One region of the Caproiciproducens sp. NJN-50 genome, then DNA from elsewhere that is predicted to be linked to it. Evidence: predicted binding sites of a transcription regulator. Region 1 holds the regulator's gene; the other holds the start of a gene.

Region 1 (4,561 bases):
GCTGCCGCTCAACGAGATCATCTACGATTTCTTCGACGCGCTGAAAAGCCGCACCCGCGGCTACGCATCGTTCGACTACGAGCTGAAAGGCTACCAGAAGAGCAAGCTGGTCAAGCTGGACATCATGCTCAACGGCGAGACCGTCGACGCGCTTTCCTTTATTATTCATGAGGAAAAGGCATATGCCCGCGCCCGCAAGATGGCCGAAAAACTGAAGGACAAGATTCCGCGCCAGCTTTTTGAAGTGCCGATCCAGGCGTGCATCGGCGGGCGGATCATCGCGCGCGAAACCGTCAAGGCGCTTCGCAAGGACGTTCTGGCCAAGTGCTACGGCGGCGACATTTCGCGCAAAAAGAAGCTGCTTGAAAAGCAGAAGGAAGGTAAGAAGCGCATGCGGCAGCTCGGCACGGTGGAAGTGCCGCAGGAGGCGTTCATGAGCGTGCTGAAATTGGATGAGTGACATCGGATTATATGTTCATGTTCCGTTCTGCGACGGCAAGTGCCCTTACTGCGACTTCTACTCCATCCGGGGCACCGAAGAGTGGATGAATGAATATACTGATCGTATTATACAAGATATAAAATACGAATCGGAACGAACGGGCCGGAAGGCGGACACGCTCTATTTCGGCGGCGGAACGCCAAGCCTGCTCGGCGCGAGGCGGATCATCCGGATTCTGGAGGCCGCGCGGCGGGGGTTCGGGCTGGAACGGGCAGAAATCACCGCGGAGGCAAATCCCGGGGACGATCTGTCCGGTTTTTTCAGGGAGATCCGTGCGGCGGGCGTCAACCGGCTGTCGCTGGGGCTTCAGTCGGCGGACGACGGGGAGCTGCGGCTGCTGGGCCGCCGGCACACGGCGGAACAGGCGGAAAAATGCATTGCGGAGGCGCGGTCCGCGGGCTTTGAGAATCTTTCGCTCGACCTGATGCTGGCGGTACAGGGCCAGACGGAAAAAAGCCTGCGCGCTTCGGCGGAATTCTGCGCGAGGGCGGGCGCGTCCCATGTTTCGGCTTATCTATTGAAAGTGGAGCCGGGCACGGCCTATTTCAAAAACCGGGAAAGCCTGCGCCTGCCGGACGAAGACGGGGCGGCTTCCCTGTATCTTTCCGCCTGCGAAGAGCTGGAGCGGCATGGATTTCGTCAATATGAAATCTCGAATTTCGCGAAAAATGGATTTCAGAGCCGGCACAATCTGAAATACTGGCGTGACGAGGAATATCTGGGCTTCGGCCCAGCGGCGCATTCGTTTCTGGACGGACGCCGCTATTCCAATCGAAGAAGTATCGGCGCGTTCCTGCGCGGCGAGCCGGCTGCTTCCGAGGGGGATGGAGGCGGATTTGAGGAGTTCGCAATGTTGGCGCTGCGCCTGGCCGAAGGCCTGACCGACGCGCGCTGCCTGAAAAGGTTCGGGCACCCGGTTCCTGAGCGGATGAAATCGGCGGCGAAACGCTACGAGGCCGCCGGACTGACCGTCTGCACGGAAGATGGCTTCCGTTTCACTCCGCGCGGATTCCTGGTCTCGAACGCGCTGACGGCGGGAATCCTCTATGCCCCACAGGGAAAAGGAACGGGCCGTCCGGGATGATCCCCGAACGGCCCGTTCCTTTGGCGGCCCTTCTCCATAAATGCCGGGCTGTCGTTCCTAAGTTGAACTGCCGCTTCTTTTCACGCTTTGCACTCAGACCCACCGGAAAAGAGAGAGGGTGCCGCCGGCGATCAGTTTCATCCGCGGCCGCCGAACGCCTCGGATGTCCTTCTGCGCGGGGCACAAAAAAGCGCCGGTCCCGGAATGTTCCATTCCATACACCGGCGCGCGTGAAAAGCAGGAACCTACCCCGTTTTTTCCCCTGTACAAGCAAAGACGGAAGGAGTATAATATTTCCAGCATTGCGCGGTTATTCCGTTGTGTATGGAGAGTGCGCTCCATATGCAGGGGGCGGGGCGTTGGCGCGCCCGGTCCCCGCTTTGCACTTTTTATTGTGCCTTGCTATCAGTATAATCCAGATTTCTTCAAAATTCAACCATTTTTTACAGTCTGAACCTGTTTGCGGCGTGACGCTGCTCCCTTTGGGCCGGCCGGGACGCCTTTTGCGTCCGCAAGGCTCCGGTTTGGCGATAAAAGCTTCCGGGAATGCCGGCACAAAGAGGGTTTCGGCGCTACGGTTCCGGAAATTCCTGAGCCGCGGCGCAGAATTTCATAATTAGTTTACAATTAACATATTGACAATGGGATAAACTAATGGTACTCTATTTACAGAACGTTAGCACTCTAAAGTGAGGAGTGCTAAAAGCGGAGAAACGGGAGGGAAAGGGATTGGAACTGACCCCGAGACAGCAGAAAATACTCGCCGCAGTGATTGATTTGTATATTCTGACCGGAGAGCCCGTGGGTTCCAAGTCCCTGTGCGAGACCCTTGACTTCAACGTCTCTTCCGCGACGGTCCGGAATGAGATGAGCGACCTGAGCGAACTTGGGCTTCTTGAGCAGCCGCACACCTCCGCCGGGCGCGTCCCGACCGAAAAGGGGTACCGGGTCTATATCGACCGGCTGATGAAGCGGCCCGGCATGACGGGCGACGAAAAGCGGTATATCGACAGCCTGATCCTTCCGAGCGCCTATGACCCGGAAAAGCTGCTGGACGGCGTCGCGAAGGTGCTCGCTTCCATGACGAAGTTCGCGGCGGTTTCGACCACGCCGAGCGGCGAATCCGCGGTCATCCGCGCCGTGCAGCTGGTGCAGACCAGCCGGCGCACGGCAATGGTGATCCTGATGACTTCCGCCGGGACGATGAAAAGCCGTGTGTTTCACTGCGATTTTGATATCACGCCGGAAATCCTGCGGGTCTTTTTCCGCATGCTGAACGAAAAGCTGATCGGCATTCCGGTTTCCAGCATCACGCCGGCGTATATCCAGTCTCTGGCGGCCTCGATGGGCGATATGGCGATGATGATCAGTTCCGCCCTGATGGCGGTCGCGGACGCGGCTCAGGAATCCATGCAGTCGGAGATCTGCCTGAACGGCGAAATCAACCTTCTGTTTTATCCGGAGTTCGGGCAGGAGGAGCTGCGCCGCATCATGGACTTCCTCTCCCGGCCCGACGACCTTTGCAGGCTGCTGTCGCAGCCGAAGGACAACGTCCGGGTCATCCTCGGAGAAGAGAGCCGGCGCCCGGAGCTGCGCGATTCCAGTGTCATCGTCTCCCGGTACAGCGTCGGGGGCAGGGACGCGGGGGCCATCGCCATCATCGGGCCGATGAGGATGAATTACGGCAGGATCATGTCCAGCATTGAATATCTCTCCGGTTCGGTCGGCAGAATGCTGACGGAATTGATGGACTTGGAATAAAGAAAGGGGCGCCAGTTTTGGAGGAAAAAGAGAAGAAAGAGAAAACACAGGCCGAAGACCTGGAAAAGGGACCGGAGGCTGCGGAGGAACCGACCCCGGAGAAAGAGAAGTCTTCGGAACAGGCGGCGCCGCGGGAAGAGACGAAGGAAGATGCTGCCGCAAATGCCGAAGCGGAACTGCAGCGCAAGCTGGAGGAAGCGAACCGGCAGGTGGAAAAGCAGAAGGATCTGCTTCTCCGCACGGCCGCGGAGTACGATAACTACCGCAAGCGCACGGCGCGGGAGAAGGCTTCCCTTTATAACGACGCCACCGCGGCCGCCGTGCAGGAGATCCTGACAGTGGCGGACAGCCTGGACCGCGCGCTGGAGCAGAAAGAATGCACCGCGGAGGATATGCGCAGGGGCGTCGAGCTGGTGCAGAAGCAAATGCAGTCGGCCCTTGACAAGCTGGGCGTCAAGGAGATGGGGAAGGAAGGGGAGCCTTTCGACCCGGAGCTGCACAACGCGATTTCCCATGTGGAAGACCCGAAAAGCGGAGAAAATTCGGTGGTCAAGGTGTTTCAAAAAGGGTATCAGATTGGCGGCCGGGTGATCCGGCATGCGATGGTGCAGGTGGCCAACTAACCTTTTTCATATATTATAATTTTTATTGAATGATACGTATTGGAGGTTAATCAATATGTCAAAAACAATAGGCATCGATCTGGGCACCACCAATTCCTGCGTTGCGGTGATTGAGGGCGGCAAGCCGGTCGTCATCCCGAACGCGGAAGGGGAAAGGACCACCCCGTCCGTCGTGGCGTTTAAAAAGACGGGCGAGCGCATCGTTGGCCAGCTGGCGAAGCGCCAGGCAATCACGAATCCGGACCGCACCATCAGTTCCATAAAAAGAGAAATGGGCAGCGACTACAAGGTCAATATAGACGGCAAGAATTACACCCCGCAGGAAATTTCCGCCATGATCCTCCAGAAGCTGAAGGCGGACGCGGAAGGATACCTCGGCGAGCCGGTGCATTCGGCGGTCATCACGGTTCCGGCCTACTTTACCGACGCGCAGCGCCAGGCGACCAAGGACGCCGGCAAGATCGCCGGGCTGGACGTCAAGCGCATCATCAACGAGCCGACGGCGGCCGCGCTTTCCTACGGCATCGACAAGGATAAGGAACAGAAGATCATGGTCTACGACCTCGGCGGCGGCACATTCGACGTTTCGAT
Region 2 (4,561 bases), 1.1 Mb from region 1:
CACAATGCTGTCCTATTACAAAACGGTGGATGGACGCATGACGCAGATCGAGGCATGCGAGCCCGGCTGCTGGATCAACTGTGTTGCTCCGGACGACCGTGAAATCGAGGATCTGATTGCGGACTTCGGAATTGAACCGGATTTTTTCCGCGCCGCGATGGATGAAGAGGAGTCCTCCCACATTGACAACGAGGACGACAACACGCTGGTTGTCATCGACATTCCCGTTGTGGAACAGGAGGGAAAGCACCTGGCCTATTCCACGATGCCGCTGGGGCTGATCCTGACCGAAAAAAATGTGATCACGGTTTCCATACGGGACAATTCGGTGGTGGATGAATTTGCGCGAGGCCTTGTCAAAGGGGTGCGCACCAACCTGAAGACCCGGTTCCTGCTGCACATCATGCTGCGCGTCGCAAGCCGCTATCTTCAGTACTTAAAACAGATCGATAAAATCAGCAACACCGTCGAGACGGAGCTGAGGGAGTCGATGAAAAATTCCGAGCTTTTGCAGCTGCTTGATATTGAAAAATCCCTGGTTTATTTTTCCTCGTCGCTCAAAGGAAATGAAATCACGCTGGAAAAGATCATGCGGGGCAGGGTCATCAAGCTGTACGACGAGGATCAGGACCTTTTGGAAGACGTTCTGATCGAAGTGAAGCAGGCAATTGAAATGTCCAACATTCATCTGAATATTCTGTCGGGAACCATGGACGCTTTCGCCTCCGTCATTTCCAATAATCTGAACATCGTCATGAAGGCCCTCGCATCCATCACGTTGCTGTTTTCGGTGCCGGCCGTGATTACGGGCGCCTACGGCATGAACGTCACGGGAATCCCGTTTCCAAGCTTCTGGTTTCCGGCTGCCGTTTCGGTTGGATGCATCGCGGTTGCGTATTGGATTCTTCACAAGAAAAAAATGTTATAATTATAATATACTGTATGCTGTGTTTTAAGGGGACTGCCGAGCGGTTCCCTTTTTGGCATAGGGAGAAGGGGAAACATGACACGCCTGTTGATACGGCTTTTTGTCAGGGACTATCAGAACACTGAGAATACAAAAGTGCGGGAAAGCTACGGAAAATTTTCCGGCATTGTCGGCATCGTGACCAATCTGCTCCTCTTTTCCGGCAAGATCACCGCGGGCGTTTTGTTCCACAGCATCTCGGTAACGGCGGATGCGGTCAACAACCTGAGCGATTCGGCCTCGTCCATTGTGACGCTGGTCGGATTCAAAATGGCCGCGAAACCCGCCGATTCCGGCCACCCCTACGGGCATGCCAGAATCGAATATATCAGCGGCCTGATGGTGTCTCTTGTCGTGTTTGTCACGGGCTTCCAGTTTGCTCAAACGTCTTTTCAAAAAATACTCCATCCGGAACAGACCAAATTCAGTCTGTTCGTGATTGCGGTGCTGGTGGTTTCCGTTTTGCTGAAGGCCTGGCAGGGGGCTTTTTACCGTCAGATCGGAAAGGCGATCTCATCCGCGACCGTTTCCGCGGCTGCCGCCGACAGCATGAATGATGTTCTGTCCACTTCGGCTGTTTTGGCAGGAACCGTGATTACAAAGCTGACCGGGTTTAATCTGGACGGCTATGTGGGTCTTGCCGTCGCCGTTATGATCATGTTCACTGGCTTTCAGCTGGTTCGGGAAACCAGCAACCCGCTACTCGGCGAGGCTCCGGACCGGAAACTGGTGGACGATATCTACCACACCATCGACAGTTACGACGGGATTCTCGGAATTCACGATCTGAATGTCCACAGCTATGGACCGGGCCGCTGTTTCGCAACCGTCCACTGTGAAGTCCCCGCGGAACGGGACGTTCTGCTCAGTCATGACATCATAGACAATATCGAACGTGATTTTATGGAGAAAAAGGGCATTCATCTGGTCATTCACATGGATCCGGTCGCGATGGACGATCCGCGCACCAATGAACTGAAGGGCCAGGTCAGGCAGCTGCTCGAGGAACTTTCTCCGGAAATCGGGATGCACGATTTCCGGGTGGTCTGGGGGCCGACCCATGCAAATCTGGTGTTTGACGTTTGTGTTTCCTTTGAATTTCCAATGAAGGATGAGGAACTGGTCGAGGCTATTTCCCAAAAGGTCAGGGATCTGCCGGGAAACTGTTACCCGGTGATCACGGTGGACCACGACTATGTTCCCGCGAGACAGAACTTCGATACAAAAATTTAACAATTTGTCCTCTTGAAATTTTCAGAAGGATCGGATAAAATAGGAATTAGCACTTGAGCTTATTGAGTGCTAATTCTTTTTTGCAAAGGATGGGATCTAAAATGCCGATCAAACCGTTCCAGGCGGAATCCAAGCATCTTTTGGACCTGATGATCCATTCCATTTATACCCACAAGGAAATTTTTCTGCGCGAGCTGATTTCCAATGCGAGCGACGCCATCGACAAGCTTTATTATAAAGCCCTCTCGGAGGAAAACACGGGCTTGAGCCGCGATGACTTTGTCATTCGCATTCTGCCGGACAAGGAGAAACGCACGCTGGCGATTTCAGACAATGGCTGCGGCATGACAAAGGAGGAACTGGAAACCAATCTTGGGACCATCGCCAAAAGCGGTTCGCTTGATTTCAAGAACGAGTTCGAAAGCAAACCGGACATTGAAATCATCGGCCAGTTCGGCGTCGGCTTTTATTCCGCGTTTATGGTCAGCGACCACGTGAGTGTTGTAAGCCGGGCGTTCGGCGGCGAAGAAACCTACCGCTGGGAGTCCCGCGGCGCCGAAGGGTATACCGTCGAGCCCTGCGAGCAGAGGGAAACCTCTGGGACGGATATCGTTCTTGACCTGAAGCCGGATACCGACGATGAAAAATTTAATGAGTATCTGGATACCTATACGCTTCGGAATCTGATCAAAAAGTATTCCGATTATATCCGCTACCCGATCCGCATGAATGTGGAGAAAAGCCGCTTAAAGGAAGGCAGCAAGGACGAATACGAGAGCTACACCGAAGAAGAAACGCTCAACAGCATGGTCCCGATCTGGCGCAAGAATAAGAACGAGATCACGAAAGAACAGTACAATCAGTTTTACAAGGACAAGTTCGCGGATTACGAGGACCCGGCCAGAGTGATCCATATGTACACCGAGGGCACCGCCACTTTTCACGCGCTGATGTATCTGCCGGCGCGCGCTCCATACGATTTTTATACGAAAGAATATGAGAAGGGACTTCAGCTTTACTCCAACGGCGTTATGATTATGGATAAATGCGCCGACCTGCTGCCGGATTATTTCAGTTTTGTCCGGGGCCTGGTCGATTCCCAGGACCTTTCGCTGAACATATCCAGGGAAATGCTGCAGCATGACCGCCAGCTGAAAATCATAGCGGGCCGGGTTGAAAAGAAAATCCAGTCCGAACTGGAATCCATGCTGAAAAACGAGCGGGAAGACTATGAGAAGTTCTTTCAGAATTTTGGGCTGCAGCTGAAGTACGGGGTGTACCAGGATTTTGGAACGCACAAGGATGCTTTGCAGGACCTTTTGCTGTTTCATACCTCGGCGGGAGAGAAGTATTCCACTCTGGCCGAATATGTCACCCGCATGAAGGAAGACCAGAAATATATTTATTACGTCTGCGGAGAATCGGTACAGAAGGCCGCGCTGCTCCCGCAGACGGAAGCCGTGAAAGACCGAGGATATGAAATCCTTTATCTCACCGACCCGATCGATGAATTCGCCGTGCGGGTGCTTGAGAAATATCAGGACAAGGAATTTAAATCCGTTTCCGCGGACGACCTGGATCTGGAAACAGAGGAGGAGAAAAAGGAGGCGGCTCAGAAAGTTGAAGAAAACAAGGATCTGCTTTCTTTCATGAAAGACGCGCTTGACGGCAAAGTAAAGGCCGTAGTTCTTTCCAATAAGCTGAAGTCCCACCCTGTCTGCCTGTCCACCAGCGGAGCGATTTCAATGGAGATGGAAAAGGTGCTGAACTCGCTGCCCAATGCGGAAAAAGAAAAAGTGCAGGCTCAACGCGTATTGGAAATCAACGCGAATCACCCGGTTTTTGACAGGCTGGTCAAGCTGTTTGACTCCGATAAGGAGAAACTGAAGACCTATGCGTCCCTGCTTTATACCCAGGCCCTGTTGATCGAAGGCGCTCCGATCGACGACCCGGTTGCATTTTCCAACCAGATCTGCAGCCTGATGGCGGATTGAACATCCTATGAAAAAACCGGCTTACAGCCGGTTTTTTTTGCAGCTTTCACAATGGGGGACCGCCCCATTCGAAGGCGGGGGCATGGATTGGCGAGGCTGGCTATGGTTTTCGGCTTGTTTGTGAACAAATAATTACGAAAAACCCTAAAAAAGAGTGGAAATTTACCGAATTATGTATTATTATAATACATACAGGAAAATGCTGTGCTGATAGCCGCAGGGCTTATTTTACATTGGGGGCATGTGCATATGGATATCGCGAGCGAAAACCATGAAACTACATTTGCCAAGATTATGAAAAAAATTTGGAATGGACCTTATCAGGATGCCGAGTTTGAATTGGAGGAATCAGCCCCAATGGACAGAT

What was found. The regulator HrcA, encoded in region 1, represses chaperone genes, less so after heat shock. The targets are predictions, from matches to a motif close to TGTTAGCACTCNNNNNNNNNGAGTGCTAACA.
Region 2: a site for HrcA is predicted at 2,245-2,275, ahead of htpG (molecular chaperone HtpG). Genes of this name have one in related genera too.

The regions. Positions count from the first base shown of each region.
Region 1 is NZ_CP035283.1:3,216,450-3,221,010, reverse strand. Features, by position in the region: gene lepA (translation elongation factor 4) at 1-460, shown strand, start outside; gene hemW (radical SAM family heme chaperone HemW) at 453-1,586, shown strand; gene hrcA (heat-inducible transcriptional repressor HrcA) at 2,316-3,347, shown strand; gene EQM14_RS15710 (nucleotide exchange factor GrpE) at 3,365-3,970, shown strand; gene dnaK (molecular chaperone DnaK) at 4,026-4,561, shown strand, end outside.
Region 2 is NZ_CP035283.1:2,161,219-2,165,779, reverse strand. Features, by position in the region: gene EQM14_RS10385 (magnesium transporter CorA family protein) at 5-928, shown strand; gene EQM14_RS10380 (cation diffusion facilitator family transporter) at 1,004-2,200, shown strand; gene htpG (molecular chaperone HtpG) at 2,302-4,194, shown strand; gene EQM14_RS10370 (bactofilin family protein) at 4,552-4,561, shown strand, end outside.